DNA from 3 places in the Micromonospora sp. WMMD729 genome. Region 3 is predicted to be linked to each of the others. Evidence: riboswitches for the same ligand, from Rfam matches in the RefSeq annotation. Region 3 holds a riboswitch; each other region holds the start of a gene.
What was found. Region 3 has a riboswitch for cyclic di-AMP ahead of ACN263_RS01320 (coiled-coil domain-containing protein). Riboswitches for the same ligand answer to the same signal wherever they lie in the genome.
Positions count from the first base shown of each region.

Region 1: it holds a riboswitch for cyclic di-AMP, as region 3 does, so the genes downstream of both, ACN263_RS09015 (C39 family peptidase) here and ACN263_RS01320 (coiled-coil domain-containing protein) in region 3, are expected to answer to the same signal.
Region 2: it holds a riboswitch for cyclic di-AMP, as region 3 does, so the genes downstream of both, ACN263_RS30395 (NlpC/P60 family protein) here and ACN263_RS01320 (coiled-coil domain-containing protein) in region 3, are expected to answer to the same signal.

Region 1 covers NZ_CP186059.1:1,962,328-1,964,583, forward strand. The annotation lists gene ACN263_RS09010 (hypothetical protein) at 1-330, shown strand, start outside; cyclic di-AMP (ydaO/yuaA leader) riboswitch at 616-756, shown strand; gene ACN263_RS09015 (C39 family peptidase) at 988-1,836, shown strand; gene ACN263_RS09020 (alpha/beta fold hydrolase) at 1,962-2,256, shown strand, end outside.
Region 2 covers NZ_CP186059.1:6,583,266-6,585,521, forward strand. The annotation lists gene ACN263_RS30390 (N-acetylmuramoyl-L-alanine amidase) at 1-767, opposite strand, end outside; cyclic di-AMP (ydaO/yuaA leader) riboswitch at 1,004-1,139, shown strand; gene ACN263_RS30395 (NlpC/P60 family protein) at 1,152-2,192, shown strand; gene dcd (dCTP deaminase) at 2,251-2,256, opposite strand, start outside.
Region 3 covers NZ_CP186059.1:287,827-290,082, forward strand. The annotation lists gene ACN263_RS01320 (coiled-coil domain-containing protein) at 1-957, opposite strand, end outside; cyclic di-AMP (ydaO/yuaA leader) riboswitch at 962-1,092, opposite strand; gene ACN263_RS01325 (YibE/F family protein) at 1,259-2,256, opposite strand, start outside.

The DNA of each region.
Region 1 (2,256 bases), 1.7 Mb from region 3:
TGGCGCGGGGAGTTGACCATGGCGCAGCTCGGTGACGTGTTCGGGCACCGGCGCGGCTGGGATCCGCGCCGGCACCCGGTCGAGCAGGAGGTGCTGCTCATCCGGGCGATCCGGGACGCGAGGCTGGCCGAGCACCGGACGGCCGCCGAGCGCGAGCGGACGGCCTGGCGGGACGCGGAGGTGGCCGCCTCGTCGGCACGCGCCCTCGCCCAGGAGGCGTACGCGGCGGCGGTGCGGTCACGGCCGGTCGCGGTGCCCTCGCGCCGTACGGTGACCCGGGTGTCGCCTACGGCCGTGGCTGCACGCTGGCGTCCGGTCCGCGCCGGTTGAGCCCGATCCGTTATGTGAGGCGGGTCACCGGCGGCGAAAATCGGGCGACCGGCATCATCGGCGGCCATTGTTCTCGCGATTGCGGCGGCGTTCTCGGCGCCGTGTCCGGTTGTCGCCCGCAGGTGCCGGCGGAACCGGTTGTCCCATCGAGTCACGTCAGCGGCCAAACGCGCAGAAATTGCGGTGCCAAATGATGTTTACGCAGGTGAGAGCGGCTTGGCAGAGTGCGGACCGACCAGTAGTGTCGTCCCGTCCGGTGCGGTAACCGATCGCAACAGGCGACGCCGCGCCGACCCGCTCAATCGTGAACAACGAACCGGGGACCCACAGTAAGTCCGGGGTGAATCCGCGAGCCACGGCCCGCGGTAGGGCGATCTTCCCGCCCGAATCCGTCAGCTAACCCGGTAGGCGGTGACGGAAGGAGTTCCATCCTCGTGCAGCATCCCTCGCCCCCCTCTTTGTTCCTCCGCCTCCACGGCGTAGCGGTGTCTCCGCTCACCCGCCTCGTGACGGTGAGCTGACCCCCGGTCACCGCACTTCCCGCCCGGTCACGCCGGGCGTTCCCCTGAGCGGTTCATCATCCGCGGGCCACGGCCCGTGCGCTGACGCCTGCCCGGATACCGGTCGAGCCCCGGTGTGCCGCTCTCCCTGTGAACCGTGGAGGACCTCGTGAAGCACACCCTGAAGCGCCAGCTCCGTCGCCTGGCGACCGAGCGCCCGTACCAGATCGTCGCCGCCTCCGCCGCGGCCCTGGTCATCGCCTCTACCACCGGCGCCCTGGTCGCCGGTGCCGACGACGCCCCGGCCGGCTCGCGCACCCCGACCACGGTCGCCGAGATGCGCAGCGACACCGTCGCCTCCCGTGGCGAACTCCGGTCCGCGCCCCCGTCGGCGAGCGCCGCACCGAGCACCGCCGCCCCGGCCACCAGCGCCGCGTCCCCCGTCGCGAAGGCCACGAGCAACCCGGACCTGACCCGGAAGCCGACGCCGCCCAAGCCGCCCGCGACGAAGGTCCTGGACTACGACTACGAGGCGCAGAACACCTACTACAACTGCGGCCCGGCGGCCACCCGCAACGCGCTCAGCGCCAGCGGCATCGACCGCACCCAGGAGGAACTCGGCGCGGAGCTGGGCACCACCGAGATGGGCACCAACTCGGCCGAGGACACCACCCGGGTGCTCAACGCCGAGGTGAAGGGCTCCCCGTACCGCACCCGGATGTTCGCGGGTACCCCCAGCTCGGCCCAGATCGACCGCCTGCAGGCCGACGTCGTCAAGGCCATCACCGACGGTCGCGGCGTGGTGGCCAACGTCGTCGGCGACGCCACCGACACCAACGGCGGTTGGCACTCCTACGGCGGCGGGCACTACATCGCCGTCGTCGGCTACAAGGACAACGGCCGGATCGTGCGGATCGCCGACTCGGCGAACGCCGCCGACCCGGCCTACTGGATCACCACTATCGACCTGGCGAACTGGATCGCCACCCGGGGTTACTCCGCCTGATCGAGGCGCGGACACCCACGACGCCACGGGCGCCGTCCCCACGAGGGGCGGCGCCCGTGACGTTGTGCGGACCACGCCGCTGAACGGCTCTCGTACCGGGCCGGGAACCGTGGGAGACTGCGGCCGTGGTGGATGAATCGGGTGGTCAAGCCGGCCGTGAGCCGATCCTGTTGCTGCTGCACGGCATGGGGGCGACGGGTGACGTGTGGCTGCCCTGGGCACCTCTGCTGGAGCAGCACTGGCCCGGCCGGTGGCTGGCGCCCGATCTGGCCGGTCACGGCTGGTCGGCGCCGTTGGCGTCGTACTCCTTCGAGGGTTTCGCCCAGCGGGTCGCGCAGGGCCTGACCTCCGACGACCGCCTCGTCGTGCTCGGACACTCGCTCGGTGGTGTGGTCGGCCTGGCGCTGGCGGCCCGCGCCT
Region 2 (2,256 bases), 490 kb from region 3:
CACTCACAGGACACCGTGCGGGGGCATTCCAGCCCGTCCGGACGGGCGAGTCGCCGCAGCCCGAGCCGGTCCAGCCAGGACCGCTCGGGGCGGACCGTCCGGGCCGGCAGGGTGACCCGCTGGCCGTCGTCGGTCACCCGCGTCTCGCCGGCGCCGATCGTGGTGAAGACCTCGTCGGCGAAGGCCGCCGCGGCATCGGCGCTGTCCGCGCCGGCGTAGCGGGCCACCGCGCCGTACCAGGTGGCCGGGTCGGTGCCGACGCCGACCGGGGCGCCGACCTCCCGTTGGTACGCGGCCAGCAGCGCCGCCCCACCCCGGATGTTCGTGGTCGGGTCGGTGCGCAGCGCCTCGACGGTGGCGCCGGTCAACGCGGCGGCGGCGTCCAGCGTCTGTAGCGCGGCGGTGGGCGGCGCGTCGTCGGTGGCGGGCGCGGGCGTCAGAGCGCGACGGGAGTCGTCGCCGCGCGGGTCCTCTCCCGGAGCGTCGTGGTGGCCGCGCCGGGGTAGGGCGGCCACGTGACGGGCGTCGGTCAGGTGCATCGGGCCGTAGCCGCCGCTGGTGCTCGGGGTGCCGGCGTTGCTGTCCCACCGGGATTCCAGGTAGGAGACGCCGAGCAGCACGTCGAGCGGCACGCCGTACTCGGTCGCGGCAGCGGCGTACTGCTGCTGGCGGTCGGCCACGGGTGCCGCGGCGGCCGGTCCGGCGGGTAGCGGTACGGTCGCCGTGGCGGTGAGCAGCGCGACGGCGAGCAGGGTCGGACGTTTCATCGAACCCCCTACATATGAACTGGTGTCGGTTGCGGTCACCTTCGCGCTACGGGGGAGTCCGCGTCAATACCTTTCCATGTATCAAAATCAGCGGAAAGAAACCTTCACATCACCGCGATGGAACGCGCGATTCGGTACGGAGTGTCACGGCCGCACGGGTTGCGGATCGGTAACGGCCGTCTCTACTCTGGTCATTCGTCGGCCCGGTAGCAGGTCTGCCCACCCCGGGCGGTAACGGACCGACACCGCCGAGTCGCTCGCGAGCGAGCCGGGGACCCACGATCCCCGGGGTGAATCCGCAGTTCCTGCGGTAGGGCGCCCACTTCCCGCCCGAACCCGTCAGCTAACCCGGTAGGCGGTCAGGAAGAAGGAGTACGGAACCCGGTGGCCTCCCATGCCCCGCGGCCGTCGTCCGGACGGTCGGCTCCGGCCGACCCGACGTCGACCGTGCCGCGTCCACGCTGGTCCCGCTTCACCACCGCCCTCGCCGCCCTGGTCGGCGTCGCCGTCGTCCTGACCGGCAGCGCCACGGCGGCCCACGCCGACCCGTCCGTCGCCGAGATCGAGAAGCAGATCGACGACGACTGGAACAAGCTCGAACCGATCATCGAGCGGCACAACGCCACCCGTACCGACCTGGCCCTCAAGCGCAAGCAGGCCGACGCCCTGGCCGCCCGGATCGCGCCGCTGGAGCGTCAGGTCGACGCCGCCATGAACAAGGTCAGCGCGCTGGCCGTGCGCGCCTACATGGGCGAGAACCTGTCGACCGTGAACACGATGCTCGGCAGCCGGTCGCCCAGCGAGGTCGTCGGGCAGCTCGAGATGCTCGACCGGTTCGCCCACAACCAGCAGGAGGACGTCCGTCAGGTCGCCGACCTGCGCAACGAGCTGGCCCGGCAGAAGGCGCCGCTGGACGAGATGGTGGCCCAGCTGACCCGCACCGAGGCCCAGTTGGCGGCGAAGAAGAAGCAGATCAACGAGGAGATCGACCGGCTGCAGAAGCTCCGCCTCAAGGTGTACGGCAACGGCGGCGGCGGTCCGCTGCGCCCGGCGCCCTGCCCGGCCAGCTACCCGGGTGGCGGTGCCGGTATCGCGGTCAAGTTCGCCTGCGCCCAGATCGGCAAGCCGTACGTGTGGGGCGCCGAGGGACCGAACTCGTACGACTGCTCCGGGCTGATGCTGGCCGCCTGGGCGAAGGCCGGTGTGTCGCTGCCGCACAACGCCGCCGCGCAGAGCCGGGTCACCAAGAACGTCAGCAAGAGCGACCTGCGCCCTGGCGACCTGGTCTTCTACTACAGCGACATCCACCACGTCGGGATGTACGTCGGCAACGGCTGGGTGGTGCACGCCTCCCAGGCCGGGGTGCCCGTCAAGATGAAGAAGGTCGACGACGGGCCCATCCACAGCTACGGCCGTCCCGGCTGACCGACGCGGGACAGGTTCGGGCCCGTCGCGATCCGCTCGCGGCGGGCCCTCGTCGTCCCTAGCG
Region 3 (2,256 bases):
GGTCGCCGGGAACCAGATCTGCCGGTTCCAGATCACGTAGTAGATGCCGAGCCGGTCGGCGTTGCGGATGAGGAACGCGGCGACGTTGTTGCCGTACATTCGGGTGTCGTTGTTGTGCCACGGGCTGAAGCCGCTCTTCTGCAGCGACCAGTCACAGGCGCGGCCCTTCGGGTGCTCGTACGGTCCACCGTTGCGGTGGCAGCCCACGAACCGGTTGAAGCCGGCCCGCTTGACCTCCTTGTAGGCGTGCAGGGTGCGCGGCGTGACGCAGCCGGAGGTGGTCGGGTCGTCCTCGCTGCACGACTGGGGCTTCCAGTCGCCGTCGGCGGTGCGCCCCGGGCCGATCCGGGCGACCATCGACTTGGCGTCGACCAGGCCACCGGTGAAGCCTTCACCACCGACCAGGGCGAGAGACTTCTCCGCGTCGCGCTTGTCCTTCGCCATCAGCGCGGTCTGCTTCTGCTGCTCGCGTACCTCGGCGTCGAGAAGCAGCTTGGCCTGCTCGGCGCGGGCCTTCACCGCGTTGACCTCGGCGAGCTTCTTCCCGTTGACCATGTTCATCTCGTCGAGCGCCGCCGCCCGCTGGACGAACGAGTCCGGGGCGTCGCTCTCCAGCAGCATGGCCATCGCACCGATCCGCCCGGTCCGGTACGACTGGGCGGCGATCTGCGCGACCTGCGGCTCCAGCGCGGCCAGATCGGCCTTGGCCCGCTCGACCTCCACCGCCAGTTCGAGCTGCCGCTTCTTCGACTTGTCCAGTTTGGACTTCGCCGCCACGTAGTCCCGGTTGGTCTGCTCGATCACGTCGGTGAGCAGCTTGGGCTCGTCGGCCTCCTCGTGCCCGGACGGCGTGGGGGTCGTCGGGGCGGCGTGCGCCGGGAGGGGCCCGGCGAACACGGTCAGCGCAGCGAGCACGGCCACCACGGGCGTCAACCAGCGGCGTAGGGGTGCCGTCACAATCTTCCCTTCCGTCGACCGCCGACCGGGTTAGCTGACGGGTTCGGGGCGGAAGTGGCCCCTACCGCTGTCGCGGATTCACCCCACGTACCTGGGTCCCCGGCTCGCCGGTTGGCGATTGGGCGGTGGCACCGCAGGCGCCGCTGCGCGCCTTCGTCGGTGACCGGCAGCGAGGTTACCCGAGAGTCCACCGCCTGAGCTACGTCCTGATGCCGACTAAAAGCGTCATTTCGCCATGGCGTTGAGTGACCAGTGACGCGGTTCTCAGGGCGGGTGCCCGATCCGGTCACGCTGAGGAGTGTCACCATGCCGTATCCGTGCTCCTGTTCGGCTCTGGCCACCCGGTGGTGGCGGTGGATGGGGGTGTGCTCCGCTGCGGATCGGGCCCGTCGGCCCGACCCGCAGGCGGGGAACTGAGAGCGGCCAGCGCCTCCGCGCGGTCCGCGCGGGGGCGCGGCGCCGGGGCGTCCGCGTCGGTCGGGGTCGTCGATCCGGCTGCGGTCACCACCGCGGCCAGCCCGGTGGTGAGGGGTACGGCGGCGATCAGGCCGAGCGTGGCGACCGCGCTGCGGACGATCTCCTGGGCGAGGAACTCGCTGGTCAGGATCTGCCCGATGGGACGCGAGTCGGCGGTGAGCAGAAGCAGCAGTGGCAGTGACGCGCCCGCGTACGCCAGCACGATGGTGTTGACCGTGGAGGCGATGTGCGCCCGACCGACCCGGGTGGCCGCCCGGTAGAGCTGTCGCCGGCCCAGCCCGGGGTTGGCGTTGGCCAGCTCGGTGACGGTGGCGGCCTGGGTGACGGTCACGTCGTCGAGTACCCCGAGTGAGCCGATGATGATCCCGGCGAGCAGCAGGCCGCGCAGGTCCACATCGGACTGGAACATCGAGAGCGTGGTGGCGTCCTCGCTGCCGAAGCCGGTGAGCTGGGTGGCGGCCGTGGCGATGGTCGCGAGCACGCCGGTGAGCACCAGGCTGCCCAGGGTGCCGAGAACCGCGACGGAGGTCTGCGCGGTCACCCCGTGCGTCAGGTAGAGCACCACGAACATGATCAGGGCCGCGCCGACCACGGCCACCAGCAGCGGGGACCGGCCGGCGCCGATGGCGGGCAACACGAAGGTGAGCAGGATGGCGAAGCTGGCGGCCAGACCGGCGAGCGCGGCGAGGCCCCGCCACCGCCCGAACGCGACGATCGCGGCGGCGAAGACCACCACGAGCCACACCAGCGGCGTCCCGCGCTGGTGCTCGGCGATGTTCCAGGTGCTGGTGGCGGGATCGGTCGGGTCGGACAGCTCGACCA